Regions from separate parts of the Salinicola endophyticus genome, predicted to be linked through region 1. Evidence: riboswitches for the same ligand, from Rfam matches in the RefSeq annotation. Region 1 holds a riboswitch; the other holds the start of a gene.
The links. A riboswitch is a leader RNA that binds a small molecule or an ion and turns the genes downstream of it on or off. The one in region 1 is predicted to bind thiamine pyrophosphate.
Positions count from the first base shown of each region.

Region 2: another riboswitch for thiamine pyrophosphate. It lies ahead of thiC (phosphomethylpyrimidine synthase ThiC); the one in region 1 lies ahead of ABV408_RS10075 (ABC transporter ATP-binding protein).

Region 1 is NZ_CP159578.1:2,227,999-2,235,191, reverse strand. Features, by position in the region: gene ABV408_RS10100 (7-cyano-7-deazaguanine/7-aminomethyl-7-deazaguanine transporter) at 1-632, shown strand, start outside; gene ABV408_RS10095 (alpha/beta fold hydrolase) at 791-1,576, shown strand; gene ABV408_RS10090 (GIY-YIG nuclease family protein) at 1,789-2,676, opposite strand; gene ABV408_RS10085 (ABC transporter substrate-binding protein) at 2,721-3,746, opposite strand; gene ABV408_RS10080 (ABC transporter permease) at 3,826-4,635, opposite strand; gene ABV408_RS10075 (ABC transporter ATP-binding protein) at 4,628-5,383, opposite strand; TPP riboswitch at 5,427-5,529, opposite strand; gene ABV408_RS10070 (hypothetical protein) at 5,604-6,455, shown strand; gene ABV408_RS10065 (potassium/proton antiporter) at 6,554-7,193, shown strand, end outside.
Region 2 is NZ_CP159578.1:1,106,862-1,114,054, forward strand. Features, by position in the region: gene ABV408_RS05080 (glutathione S-transferase N-terminal domain-containing protein) at 1-133, shown strand, start outside; gene ABV408_RS05085 (peptidylprolyl isomerase) at 214-492, shown strand; gene ABV408_RS05090 (CsbD family protein) at 670-858, shown strand; gene ABV408_RS05095 (dicarboxylate/amino acid:cation symporter) at 953-2,203, opposite strand; gene thiC (phosphomethylpyrimidine synthase ThiC) at 2,384-4,261, opposite strand; TPP riboswitch at 4,365-4,497, opposite strand; gene ABV408_RS05105 (anhydro-N-acetylmuramic acid kinase) at 4,565-5,707, opposite strand; gene ABV408_RS05110 (LysR substrate-binding domain-containing protein) at 5,845-6,735, opposite strand; gene ABV408_RS05115 (MFS transporter) at 6,878-7,193, shown strand, end outside.

The sequences.
Region 1 (7,193 bases):
TGTGGCTGGTCTCGTTTCACGTGGCGGTGATCACTGCCAGCAACTATCTGGTGCAGCTGCCGTTCACGCTGTGGGGGCTGCACACCACCTGGGGGGCGTTCAGCTTCCCGTTCATCTTTCTGGCTACGGATCTCACCGTGCGGCTGTTCGGCAAGTCGGCCGCGCGGCGTATCATCGCCGGGGTGATGGTGCCGGCGCTGATGATCTCCTATGCGGTATCGGTGCTATTCCAGCAGGGCCGCTTCCAGGGCTTCGAGGCGCTGGGGCAGTGGAATCTGTTCGTCGGGCGCATTGCCCTGGCCAGCTTCATGGCCTACGTGCTGGGCCAGCTGCTCGACATCCATGTCTTCGATCGCCTGCGCCGACTGCGCGCCTGGTGGGTGGCGCCGACCCTTTCGACTATCCTCGGCAATCTGGCCGATACCTTTGCGTTCTTCGCAATTGCCTTCTGGCACGGCCCCGACGCCTTCATGCGCGAGCACTGGGTGGATATCGCCTGGTTCGACTACGCGGTGAAGCTGACCATCAGCCTGCTGTTCTTCCTGCCGCTCTACGGGGTTCTGCTGGCCTGGCTGGGGCGGGTCGTGCTCAGTAGCCGCGATGAATCACTGCCGGGCCTGCCGCGGCGCTGAGGTGGGGAGCTGGCAGGCCGAGGCACGGCCTGCCTGGCGCTCTGTTATTCTTACTGCCCGCGCCAAGTCAACGCCAAGCTGTAGTCGCAGGGCAGGCTGAAAGGCGAGTCAGCGGTGGAGAAAGCCGGCGAGTGGTAGAAAAAGAGAGGAGAGCCAGGTTGCAACTGCACTGTATCGATACCGGCATCGTCGACGCCGATGACGCCACACGCCCTCTGGTCGTGCTGCATGGCCTGTTCGGGAGCGCCGACAACTGGCGCTCGCATATCAAGCAGTGGCAGCAGACGCGCCGCGTGGTTGCGCTCGATCTGCGCAATCACGGGCGTTCGCCGCATGCGCCGGGGATGCGCTACGCGCAGATGGCAGAGGATGTCGCCGAGTCACTGGGCGCGCTCGAGATCACGCAGTTCGATCTGTTGGGACATTCGATGGGGGGCAAGGTGGCGATCACCCTGGCCCGGCAGCGGCCGCAAGCGGTGGCCAGCCTGATCGTCGCCGACATCGCCCCGGTACCCTATGAGCATGGTCACGACGAGATCTTTGCCGCCATGCGCCGGGTTGTCGAGGGCCAGCCTGAGTCGCGCCGCGAGGCCGATGCGCTGATGGCCGAAAGTGTTGATGTCGCTGCCACGCGCCAGTTCCTGGCAACCAATCTGGTGCGCGACGACGACGGTATCCTGCGCTGGCGGGTAGGGCTGGACGAGATCGCCGACGGCTATGCGGACATCATCGCTGCGCCGGATGGCGAGGGTGCCTATCCGGGGCCCGCGCTGCTGCTGCGCGGCGGTGACTCTACCTATGTGCGCGACGCCCACCGTGAGGCAGTGGCAGCGGTGATGCCCGAGGCGACCTGGCAGACGCTGGAAGGGGCCGGACACTGGCTCCACGCCGAGCAGCCGGAGGCGTTCCAGCAGGCGCTGTCACGCTTTTTCGCCGCTATCTGAGAGGGTATTTACAAAATGCCTGCGCTCGGCAATACGGCGTTAAAATCGGCCTCAAAATGCTCATTTACCCCGTGTAAACTCCGCTTTTTCGACCGATTTTGCCTTGTCTTGCCTTCGCTCGCCGACTTTGTAAAAACCCTCTGAGTCGGCACCGGCTCGCCACCGCTGATGCGTCGCTGGCCGGGGCTTGCCAGCCTGTGATCCGGTGGCGCTCAATCGCCGTCATCCATCTCTCCCTCCACCGGGATGATATCGAGATTGTCGGGCTGAGCGGCGAGAAAGCGGTTGAGGATCCGGTAGGTATCGATATCGAAACCGCGGTTGTCGGGTAGTACCTCGAGCTGGTGCAGCTCGCTGACGCTGCCCTGGTAGTGCCAGTGGTCGACCACGTGCAGCCCGACGTCGCCACTGTCACTGCGTTCGCGAAACGCCACCCGGCCCGGCCACGGCCAGTTCTCGATGCGTAGCCGCTCCATTGCCGCCTTGGCACGCCGGGAGTGGCTCTCCAGACTCTCTTCGCCGCAGCAGGCACCGCGACAGCGCCCCAGCTGATAGCCGAAACAGCGCCCGCGTCCCGTCTCCAACCCCAGCACCCGCAGGCACAGCCCCTGCTCGGTGGCAATATCCTTGAGCGTGGCGCGGGCTGTATGGCGATTGCGGAACAGCCCGTAGAAGCGCGAGCGCGCGGTGACCACCCACTGGCCATCGCTCAGTTCGGGGTGCGCTTCACCCTCCGGCCAGTCCCAGCTGATCAGCCTGACGCGGCGACGCAGCTGGCGATTGTAGAGCGGCACCCAGCGCTTGATCAGGTCGGCCTCGAGCAGCTGTGCGCCGAGGTCGCCACTGGTCAGAATCCAGGCGATACGCTGGGTCTGCTCGATCATGTGGCGGTGACGCCCGGAAGCGGGATCGCGCAGGTGAGCGCGCACGCGAGTCCGAATGTCGAGGCTCTTGCCCACGTAGAGCGGCAGGCCGTTATGACCGAAGAAGACGTAGACGCCGGTGCGTGACGGCAGGGCATCGAGGGTATCGATGCCGGTGCTGGGCAGCGATTCGGCGGGATCGCGGCGAGGATCGTAGAAAGGCATGGGGGAGCTCATGCTCCCCACCTTAGCCGATTCTGTTCACCTTGGCCGATTCCGCGTCAGGGCGCGTTGAGATCGACCGCCAGACGCGAGATCGGGCTCTGGCTCTTGATCTGGCCACGCTCGAGCAGGAAGGCTTCGAAGTCGCGGTAGCGCTTGACGTCCAGCGCCGCTGGGCGCAGCGCGAAACGCGGCAAGGTGGCGTTCCAGGCCGCCTTGTTGAGCGGGGTATCCAGCGACGGGTCATAGGCGATGAAGCGCTGCCAGCCCTCATCCGGATGGTTGATGATCCAGGCGGTGGCTTCGCCGATCGCGTCCATGAAGCGGCGATAGGCGTCGCGGTGCTGATTCAGGGTGTCGCGATTGGCGACGAAGATCAGCTCGTCATAGGTGGGAACGCCTTCTTCCTCGATATAGAAGGGCTTGCCCTCGACACCTTCCTGCTTCATCTGCGCCAGCTCGAAGTTGCGGAAGGCTCCGGTGACCGCATCCACCTTCTGGCTGATCAACGCCGGCGTCAGCGAGAAGTTGACGTTGACCATCTCGACGTCGTCCAGGGTCAGCCCGTGGTGCTCGAGCATTGCCGCCAGCAGCACTTCCTCAACTCCGCCCACCGAGTAGCCGACCTTCTTGCCGGCGAGCTGGGAGAGATCGTCGATACCGCTGTCAGCGCGTACCAGCAGAGCATTGAGCGGCGTCGCGATCAGCGTGCCGATGCGCACCACCGGCAATCCCTGATCGACCTGCAGATGCAACTGCGGCTGGTAGCTGAGCGCCAGGTCGATGCGCCCGGCGGCGACCAGCTTGGGCGGCACGCTGGGGTCGGCCGGCGCCTGGATGTCGACATCCAGCCCGCGCTTGGCGAACAGCCCGCGCTGCTTGGCCACCAGGATCGGGGCATGGACCGGGTTGGGGTACCAGTCGAGCATCACGCTCAGCGGAATCATCTGGGGTGGTGTCAGGTCGTCGTCATCGGCCTGGGCGTGAAGCGGCAGCAGCGTGGCCAGCATCAGCAGGATCAGACCGAGAAGCGCCGGGCGGCGCGGTCCGAGCGTGGCGGGGATGGTTCGAGATGGCGTGGGCATACGCAGGTTCCCTCCGGTTGGGGTTATTGTCGGCTTGTGATCGTCATCTAGGGGCATGGCCTTACCTGAGGGGCGTCGCTCACACGCTGGCCTCCAGGCGGTCGCGGTGCCAAGGCATCGCCGCGCGAATCGCCGCGTCGACGCCGAAATAGAGCGCCAGCGCGAAGGCCACCAGCACCACCAGGGCGGCGAACATCAGGTCGATCTGCAGGCGCGCGTTGGCGTTGAGCATCAGATAGCCCAGGCCCTGGCTGGCGCCGACCCACTCACCGATCACCGCGCCGATCGGCGCGGCGCTGGCGGCCATGCGCAGCCCCGAGGCAAGAGATGGCAGCGCCGCCGGCAGCTGGACTCGCAGCAGCGTCTGGCGCCGTGACAGGCCGAAGGTGGTGGCTAGATCGAGCCACCCCTGTGGAGTCTGGCGCAGGCCATCGTAGCCGGTGGAAGCGACCGGGAAATAGATGATCAGCATGGCCATCAGGATCTTGGGCCACAGCCCATAGCCGAGCCACAGCATCAGGATCGGTGCCAGCGCGAACAGCGGTATCGCCTGGCTGACCAGCAGCAGTGGCAGCAGGGTGCGCCGCAGCGGCCGGAAGCGCGCCAGCGCCAGGGCCGTCGCCAGGCCCAGCAGCACGCCGCCGATGAAGCCGCCGAGGATCTCGGTCGCGGTGACCAGCGCGTGATGGCCCAGCAGCGCGCGCTGTTCGACCAGCGCCCGCGCCACTGCCAGCGGCGAGGGCAGGATGTAGCGGGGCACACCGGTGAGAATGATGACCGCCTGCCAGGCGGCGAGTAGCAGCGCCAGCGCCAGCAGCACCCGTGCGGAGCCGTGGAGCTTGCCCAAGAGGCCGGGCCGACGCGCCTTCAGCGCGGTCGATTCAGGCATGTGCCGGCTCCCGCAGCAGGGCCACCAGCTCGGCCTGATGGGCCAGCAGTTGCGGATCATCCAGCGCCCGTGGCCGCTGGCCAGTGGGCGCCGCCAGCGGGACCGCCTGGGCCGGCTCGCCCTGCAGCACCAGCAGGCGGTCGGCGAGCCGCAGCGCCTCCAGCGGGTCATGGGTGACCATGATCACGGTGCGGGTGGCGAGCAGTTCACTGGCCAGATCATGGAGCTCGAGCCGGGTAATCGCGTCGACCGCAGAGAAGGGCTCGTCCATCAGGACGACCCCGGCATCCTCGTACAGCGTACGTGCCAGCGCCACCCGCTGGCGCTGGCCGCCGGAGAGTGCCGCCGGCCAGGCATCGGCCTTGTCCGCCAGGCCCACACGGGCTAGCAGTGCCAGTGCACGTTCACGCGCCGCCGAGGCTGTCGGACCGGCCCACGGGCCACGCCACTTGGTGCCCAGCATCACGTTGCCGATGACCCGCAGCCACGGTACCAGCAGATCTTGCTGAGACATCCACGCCAGGCGTCCCCGCAGCGGCTGAGCGTCGCTGGTCGTGCACTCGATGTGATGGCGGTCGGGCAGGGCGAGGCCGGCGATCATGCGCAACAGCGAACTCTTGCCGCAGCCGCTGCGCCCGAGCAGACAGGTCCAGCTGCCGGCATCGAATTCGACGGCGAGATCGTGGAACAATGGCCGGGCGCCGAAGGTGAGCGAGGCGCGGCGAATGTCCAGCCCGGGTGGTGACATGACCACTCCCATGACGGGGGCTGCAACGGCGGGAGGGCATCATGCGCGGGCAGGCTGGCCTTTCCTCCGCCGGTGCTAACCGGTTCAGGTTCCAGGGTTGTGCGCTGCACTCTCAGCCCGGCCGGCGGGCACCCCTATCCAGTGAGCGCCGATTGTACGCCGCCCGGAAGCCGCTGCCCACCTTCGGCCCGATGCACCGAACTCGAGAGGAGTCGCGATCTTGTCAGATCTCCCGCCCATGGCCGACGCCGAACTGACGCGCCGCGTGTCGCTCTATGCCGGGGTGGCGTTGACGCCGCTGCCGCTGCGCTTTGCCGACAGTGCCAACTGGCTGTGGCGCAGTGAAGAGCTCTCGCCCAAGCTCTACAAGCTGGCCCGTACCGATGCCGACGGTGACCCGTTCTGGCGCGGCATGCGCGAGCTTTTCGGTGTCGATCGCTGGCGCCATGCCCATGAGCTGCCGGCGCTGGCAGGCTCGCTGCCGCAACATCTGCCACTGGCACCGCTGCCGTTGACCTGGCTGGGACGGCTCCAGGGCGCGCCGCTGTGGAGCCTGCCCTGGCGTCAGGCGCCGGCGGCGCGGATGGATATCGCCTTTGCGGGCCAGTTGGGCCGGCAGCTGCGGCGACTCCACCGTGACTCGCTGCCGGGATGGGGGCATCCGGCGAGCGGTGTCTACGCGCTCGACGCCTGGCCGCGGGCGGCGCGCGCCTTCGTCGCCGGCCACGCCGCTCTCGATGCCGTGGAGCTGGCCAGTCTGTCCTGGCCACTGCCGAGCCGAGCGGTCTGGAGCCTGCCGGATCTGCGTCCCGACCAGTTCCTGCTCGGCGGGCTGGATGGCTACTGGGCCGATTGGGAGGCACTGGTGTGGGCGCCGCTGGAGTTCGATCTGTGCCTGCTCGAGCTGATGCTCGAAAACGCGGCGCAGCGTGAGGCCTTCGTCGAGGCATACGGTGCCGAGCATCTGCCGTCGCTCGACCTTCATCGGGCCGGCATGCGCGCGGTCATCCTGACCCTCGGTGTGCTGGGGCCGCAGAGCACGCCGCTACGGGAGTACCCCCATTGGCTCTAGGCATATGAAAAAGAAAAAAAATTCGGTGCACCTCCCGGCGCAATCGGGTAGCGACATGGCATACTGATTTTTTCGCAACGGATATCGACGATAGTCTCGTGGACTCGATCAATAGCTTGTTTCTCGTTTGCGGCGCGCTGATCGCGCTGAGCATTCTCGCCAGCCGGGTCTCCTCCCGGATCGGCGTGCCGCTGTTGCTACTCTTCCTCGGGCTCGGCATGCTCGCGGGCGAGGAGGGCGTGCTCGGCCTGCAGTTCGATGATTACTCGCAAGCCTTCTTGATCGGTCACCTGGCGCTCGCCATGATCCTGCTGGACGGCGGCCTGCGTACGCGCTTCCAGACCTTCCGCGTGGGGCTCAAGCCGGCACTGTCGCTGGCCACCATCGGTGTCTTTCTCACCAGCGGTATCGTCGGCCTGCTGGCAATGTGGTTGCTCGACCTCAGTCCGATCGAGGGGCTGCTGGTCGGGGCCATCGTCGGCTCCACCGACGCTGCGGCGGTCTTCTCGATGCTCAAGGGGCAGGGGGTCAATCTCAACGAGCGTGTCGGCGCGACCCTCGAGATCGAGTCGGGTACCAACGATCCGATGGCGATCTTTCTTACCATTACGCTGGCGGAGATGCTGACCGGTGGCGTGGGCGGGTTTGGCGATACGCTGATGCGCTTCGTGCTGCAGTTCGGCGTGGGGCTGGCGATCGGCCTCGGCGGTGGCTGGATATCGGCCAAGATGCTGCGCT
Region 2 (7,193 bases), 1.1 Mb from region 1:
GCGCGATCTGATCGCCGGCGGCGGACGCGGCATGGTGCCGTGTCTGCGTATCGCCCACGAGGATGGCCGTATCGAGTGGATGTACGAGTCGGCGGATATCAATCGTTACCTCGAGCAGCGCTTCGGTGGCTGAGAACGCAATCGGGCGGTGACGCGGCGCCTCGGCTTTCCGTAAAATGAACGATCTTCATTCATCGTTCCAGGAGTGACCGTATGGCACAGGCCAGCGCCCGCCACATTCTCGTCGACAGCGAGCAGCAGTGTCTCGAGCTCAAGCAGCAGATCGAAGCCGGTAGCGACTTTGCCGAGGTCGCACGCCAGCACTCCAAGTGCCCCTCTGGCCGCCAGGGTGGCGAGCTGGGTACCTTCGGTCGTGGCCAGATGGTCAAGGAGTTCGACGAAGTCGTCTTCAACGGCGCCCTCAACGAAGTCCACGGCCCGGTCAAGACCCAGTTCGGTTATCACCTGCTGGAAGTCACCTCGCGCGGTTGAGCATGGCACGCCCCGCCGGGTGGCATACGTCTCCCGGCGGCGACGGGGCGGCACAAAACGTTACGCGTATTTCATCTTGACGACGTCCATATCGGTCTATCTTCAGAGAACGCGAGGCAGCGAGCAGTCGCTGCTCGCGGCGTGAAAGGGAAGTCCCACGTCAGCGAGGTGAATGTCATGACTCAGCGTTCGAAAGCCGACAAGGCCGAAGGTACCATCGACAAGGTCGCCGGCAAGGTCAAGGAAGTGGCCGGCAAGGCGACCAAGGATCGCGAGCTGGAGGGCAAGGGCAAGGCCCAGCAGTCCAAGGGGCATCTCAAGTCCGCCAAGGGCGATCTCAAGGACGCCGCCAAACCGCGTCACTGATCCGACCCGTCATCAGCACGGCCCCGACATCTGTCGGGGCCGTTGCGTTTATGGAGGGTGCTTGTGACAGGCGTGGGCGCCGGGCGCTCGCGCGTCAAATACGGTTGTCGCTGTTGTAGATGGCCAGGTCCAGCTCCTGCTCGCTCTTGCCGACCAGCGTGGTGACCATCAGGTCGCCGGCCACGTTGACGCTGGTACGCGCCATGTCGAGGATACGATCGACCCCGGCAACCACACCGATTGCCTCCAGCGGCAGGCCGATCTGGGCCAGCACGATCGAGAGCATGATCAGCCCCGCGCCGGGCACCCCGGCGGTGCCGATCGAGGCCAGAGTGCCGGTGAGGATGATCATGCCGTAATCGGTCATCGACAGATCGACGCCCACCAGCTGGGCGACGAACAGCGCAGCGACCCCCTGATAGATGGCGGTGCCGTCCATGTTGATGGTGGCGCCCACCGGTAGCACGAAGCTGGAGACCCCTTCTGAGACGCCGAGGTTCTTCTGCGCGCAGCGGATCGAGACCGGCAGCGTGCCCGACGACGAGGCCGAGGAGAACGCCACCACCAGGGCGTCGACGATTCCGCGCAGGTAGCGGCTCGGGTTGAGTCGGCCGAGCAGCGCGATCAGGCCGCTGTAGACCACCAGCACGTGCACGACGCAGGCCAGATAGACCACGCCGATCACCTTGGCCAGCGGCAGCAGCACGTCCAGCCCGTACTGCCCCGAGACGTTGGCGATCAGGCCGAACACGCCGAACGGCGCAAACGCCATGACGATCGCGGTCAGCTTGTACATCGCCTCGGCGAAGCTCTCGAATACCCGCACCACCGGCTCGCCCTTGTCGCCGATCAGCATCAGCGAGATACCCAGGCCGATGGCGAAGACGATGATCTGCAGGATGTTGCCCTCGATCATCGCCTGCAGCGGGTTGTTGGGCACCAGACCGACCAGGATGTCGATCAGCGAGGGCGCCTCGCCCGCCTGCTGTGGGGCGCTCATCGAGGCGTCGGCGCCGACCCCCGGCTGGAACAGCGTCGCCGCGACCAGACCGATGGCGATGGCGAAAGCGGTGGTGATCAAGTAGAGCGCGATGGTGCGGGCACCCACGCGGCCCATCTTCTGCGGGTCACGCATGCCGGTGATCCCCACCACCAGGGTGGAGAACACCAGGGGCACGATCAGCATCTTGATGCCGTTGATGAAGATGTCGCCGAGCGGCTTGAACAGACTGGCGTCCTTGCCCATCAGGGCGCCGGCGAGAATACCCAGCAGCAGGCCGGCGATGATCTTCTGCCACAGCGGAATACGTCGCCACAGGTTGGGTCGGGCATTGTTCGTTGTCATTCACGGGCTCCTTGCGCAGGCCAGATTGCCGGGGGCAAAAGCGCGCATTCTACCCATCCCGCAGACGTTTGCGATCCGTCCATTCACAACCGGGATACGCTATAACCCGATTGCGACCAAAGTCGCGTGTGGCGCCCGCTGCTGCCACGCGCCGCTCGGCGCGTGGCAGCAGCGATGTCGTCACACCTCGCGATAGAGTTCGCCGCCCTCGCGCTGGAAGCGCTCCGCCTGCGCCTGCAGGCCGGCTTCGCGATCGCTGGGCGGCGCGGCGTCGCCGAAGCGCTCGCGCACCTCCTGGGTGATCTTCATCGAGCAGAACTTGGGCCCGCACATGGAGCAGAAATGCGCCACCTTGGCGGATGCCTTGGGCAGGGTCTCGTCGTGGAAGGCCCGCGCCGTGTCCGGGTCGAGGCCGAGATTGAACTGATCCTCCCAGCGGAACTCGAAGCGCGCCTTGGAGAGTGCGTTGTCGCGGCGCTGGGCCCCGGGGTGGCCCTTGGCCAGATCGGCGGCGTGGGCGGCGATCTTGTAGGTGATGATGCCGGTCTTGACGTCATCCTTGTTGGGCAGGCCCAGGTGCTCCTTGGGGGTGACATAGCAGAGCATGGCGCAGCCGTACCAGCCGATCTGTGCCGCACCGATGCCGGAGGTGATGTGGTCGTAGCCCGGGGCGATATCGGTGGTCAGCGGGCCCAGGGTGTAGAAGGGCGCTTCGGCACAGCAGGCGAGCTGCTTGTCCATGTTCTCCTTGATCAGCTGCATCGGCACGTGGCCGGGGCCTTCGATCATCACCTGGACATCGTGTTGCCAGGCGATCTGCGTGAGCTCGCCCAGGGTCTCCAGCTCGGCGAACTGGGCGGCATCGTTGGCATCGGCGATCGATCCCGGGCGTAGACCGTCGCCCAGCGAGAAGGCGACGTCGTACGCCTGCATGATCGCGCAGATCTCGGCGAAGTGGGTGTAGAGGAAGCTCTCCTGGTGGTGATGCAGACACCACTTGGCCATGATCGAGCCACCGCGCGAGACGATGCCGGTGACGCGCCTGGCGGTCAGCGGCACGTGGTGCAGACGCACGCCGGCGTGAATGGTGAAGTAGTCCACCCCCTGTTCCGCCTGCTCGATCAGGGTGTCGCGGAAGATCTCCCAGGTCAGGTTCTCGGCCACGCCATCGACCTTTTCCAGCGCCTGATAGATAGGCACGGTGCCGATCGGGACCGGTGAGTTGCGCAGGATCCACTCGCGGGTCTCGTGGATGTTCTGCCCGGTGGAGAGATCCATGATGGTGTCCGCCCCCCAGCGGATGCCCCAGGTCATCTTGTCGACCTCTTCTTCGATCGACGAGGTCACCGCTGAGTTGCCCAGGTTGCCGTTGATCTTCACCAGAAAGTTGCGCCCGATGATCATCGGCTCGCTCTCGGGATGGTTGATGTTGGCCGGGATGATGGCACGCCCGGCAGCCACCTCCTGGCGCACGAACTCCGGGGTGATCTCCGCGGGCAGATGGGCGCCGAACGCCTCGCCGGGGTGCTGGTGATCCAGGCTGGGGTCGGCTGCCTCGCCCTGGCTTTCGCGCCGGCGTTGGTTCTCGCGAATGGCGATGAACTCCATCTCCGGGGTGATGATGCCGCGGCGGGCGTAGTGGAGCTGGGTCACGTTGGTGCCCGGGCGGGCACGGCGCGGGGTGCGTGCGAGCTGAAAGCGCAGGGTCGAGAGCCGCGGGTCCTCCGCGCGCCGGCGCCCGAAGGTGGAGCTGGGGCCCTCGAGCCACTCGGTATCGCCGCGTTCGTCGATCCAGGCGCGGCGTACCTCCGGCAGCCCGCGGCGAATGTCGATCTGGATCTCCGGATCGGTATAGGGACCGGAAGTATCATAGACCGCGAGTGGGGCATTGGGCGCGAAGCCGTCGCGGGTCGGTGTCGGTGACAGCGCGATCTCACGCATCGGTACGCGAATGTCCGGGCGTGAGCCGGCGACGTAGATCTTGGTCGAGGCGGGCAGCGGGGCGATGGCGGCGCTGTCGACCCTGGCCGTATCCGAGAGGAACTGGGGAGATTTCATGTCGAGCGTGCTCCAGTGCATGACTCAAGTCAGGCCGGCGCACAGCGTAGGCGGGGGGAGGTTGGATGGGGCGTGAGCGCGGACCGAGAGCGTGGACCGATAGCACCGACCTCCGCTTGATCCCTACGCCGGTACTAGCCGGATCAGGTTCGTCGGGATCCGTCGTGGCGCCGGGCCCGGGAGGGCACTGCGCAGGACGATCTCAGCCGGTTCCACCGGCACCCCGTCAAGCGTCGATGCCGGCGCCCGGCGAGTGGCCGGGCGCAGACATCCCGGCCAGTCTGGGGGAGCGCAGAGAGCGGGTCAAGCGGGTGCGTTGGCCCGTGCCAGCCTGCCACCGGGCTGGGGCGCGGCCACGCCGGTGGTGAGCGGAAAGCTCAGCGGCAGGTCGCGCAGCGAGCGCATGGCCAGGTAGGCGAAACACTCGGCCTCGATCGCGTCCCCGCGCCAGCCGACGGCATCGGCGAGCTGCACCTCGGCACCGGTGCGGTGGGCGAGTTCGCGCATCAGCGTGGGGTTGCGGCGCCCGCCGCCGCACACCACGATCCGCTCGGGCCGCTGCGGCAGCAGGGCCATTGCCCGGGCCACGGCGGCGGCGGTGAAGGCGGTCAGGGTGGCGGCGCCATCTTCCAGCGTCAGCCCTGCGGCCATCTCCGCCTGGAAGTCGAAGCGATCCAACGACTTGGGGTAGGGCGCGGCGAGGTAGGGGTGTTCGAGCAGTGTCTGAAGCCGCTGCTCATCTACCTGCCCGCGGGCGGCGATGAGGCCGTCGCGGTCCATCGCCGCGCCGGTGTGCTGGCGCACCCAGTCATCGATCGGCGCGTTGGCGGGGCCGGTATCGAAGGCGATCAGACGCCCCTGGTCGGATGGCTCGCCGTCCCACCAGGAGAGATTGGCGACACCGCCGAGGTTGAGCACCAGACTCTCGGCGCCGGCACCCAGGCGTTGCAGCAGCGCGCGATGATAGACCGCCGACAGCGGTGCCCCCTGGCCGCCGCGCTCGACGTCCGCACTGCGGAAGTCGTAGACCACGTCGCTGCCCACCAGGCGTGCCATCAGCTGGCCATCGCCCAGTTGGCGAGTGGCGCCGCGGCGCCCCGCCACCGGCGGGCGGTGGAGCACGGTCTGGCCGTGGAAGCCGACCGCACTGAGCTGTTCGGGACGGAAGCCGTGCCGGGCGAGGAAGTCGCTCACGGCGGTGGACTGCGCCTCGGTCAGCGCGGCCTCGGCGCGGCGGAAGATCGCCGGCTCGGGGCCTTCGAAGTTCCACGCCCGGGCGGCCTCGAGGGCCTCGGCCAGCAGCGGGCGAATATCCTCGGCGTAGGGCACCAGCTCGTAGGGGCCGAACTCGTCGATGGTATCGCCATCGCTGCGCAGCATGGCGATATCGATGTTGCCATCGAGCACGGTGCCGGTCATGAGACCGAGGCTCCAGCCGGATTGCATGGTGGCGTCTCCTGTGTGCATGAAGCGGGTATGACGACGGTATGACGCACGCGTCGTGATGAGCTGGCTCGGCGCGAGCGGGTCTGGCGCAGACTCTACCGGCTGCGGGCGGCCGCGCAAAGCCGGCGCGCGGCGGTTCAGCCGGCGATGGCATCGCGCACGATCTGAATGAAGTGCTGCGCCTGTGGCGTCAGGTGATGGCGCGGATGGGTCAGCCACACCTCGGAGCGCGCGTCGGCATCACTGATCGGACGGTAGCGCACGTTATCGATATGGATATGGCGGAACGACTCGGGCAGCAGCGAGACACCCAGTCCGCTGGCGACCAGGCTGATGATGGTATTGGGGCCGCCGACCTCCTGGACCAGACGCGGCGTCAGCCCGCGCTGGGCGAACAGCACGTTGAACTGGTCGAGCAGACCGGTACCGGCCGCGGGCGAGAAGTAGACGAAGGGCTGGGTGGCCAGCTCGGCCAGACTCAGCGGGGTATCGGCCGCGCCGAGCTCGCTCTGGGCATTGACCACGGCCACCAGCGGTTCGCGGATCAGGGTGAAGGCTGAAAGCTCCGGCGGAAGCGTGGCCGGGCGCATGATGCCGATATCCAGATCGCCCTCCAGCAGCGGGGGGATCTGGCGCTGGCTGTTGAGCTCGTGCATGCGCAGGTCGACGTCGGGGTAGCGCTGGCGATACTGCGTCAGCGTGCGTGGCAGCAGCGGGGTCAGCGGCACCGAGGTGGTGAAGCCGATACGCAACTGGCCGCTCTCGCCGCGGCCGATGCGAGAGACCAGCCGCGAGGCACGCTCGGCGCGGGCGAGCACCTCGCGCGCCTCGACGAGGAACAGCTCGCCCGCGGCGGTCAGCGCCACACGGCGATTGGTGCGTACCAGCAGCCGCCCCCCCAGCTCCTCCTCCAACGCCTTGATCTGCTGACTCAACGGTGGCTGGGAGATGCCCAGACGGGCGGCGGCGCGGCTGAAGTGCAGCTCCTCGGCCACGGCGACGAAGTAGCGCAGGGTTCGCAGTTCCATGGTCTCGTCCGCGGGAATGATACTTATAGCCTATCAAAAACTACGAATCATATATTCGAAATAAGGCTTGCGCGGGCTTATGCTGAGGCCTGCACCGGCGCGCGGCAGCCAGCGCGCGGCCGCTTTCATCAGGAGTCTCGACTTGCCCCGCCACCGCCCCCTTGCGCCGCTGCGCGATGCCACCTTGGATGCCAACCGATCGCTGAACGACACCGCCGAGCGTCTCGAGGCGGAGGCCGCCGAGGGCGCCTTCATCGAGCGCGGCCGGCGCGGCTATCGGCCCACCATGCTGGCACTGTTCCTGGGCGCCTTCTCGACGTTCGTGCTGCTCTACTGCGTGCAGCCGATCATGCCGATTCTCTCCGACGCCTTCGGCATCGACGCCGCGACCAGCAGTCTGTCGCTCTCGGTCGCCACCGGCATGCTGGCGATCGGTCTGCTGATCACCGGGCCGATCT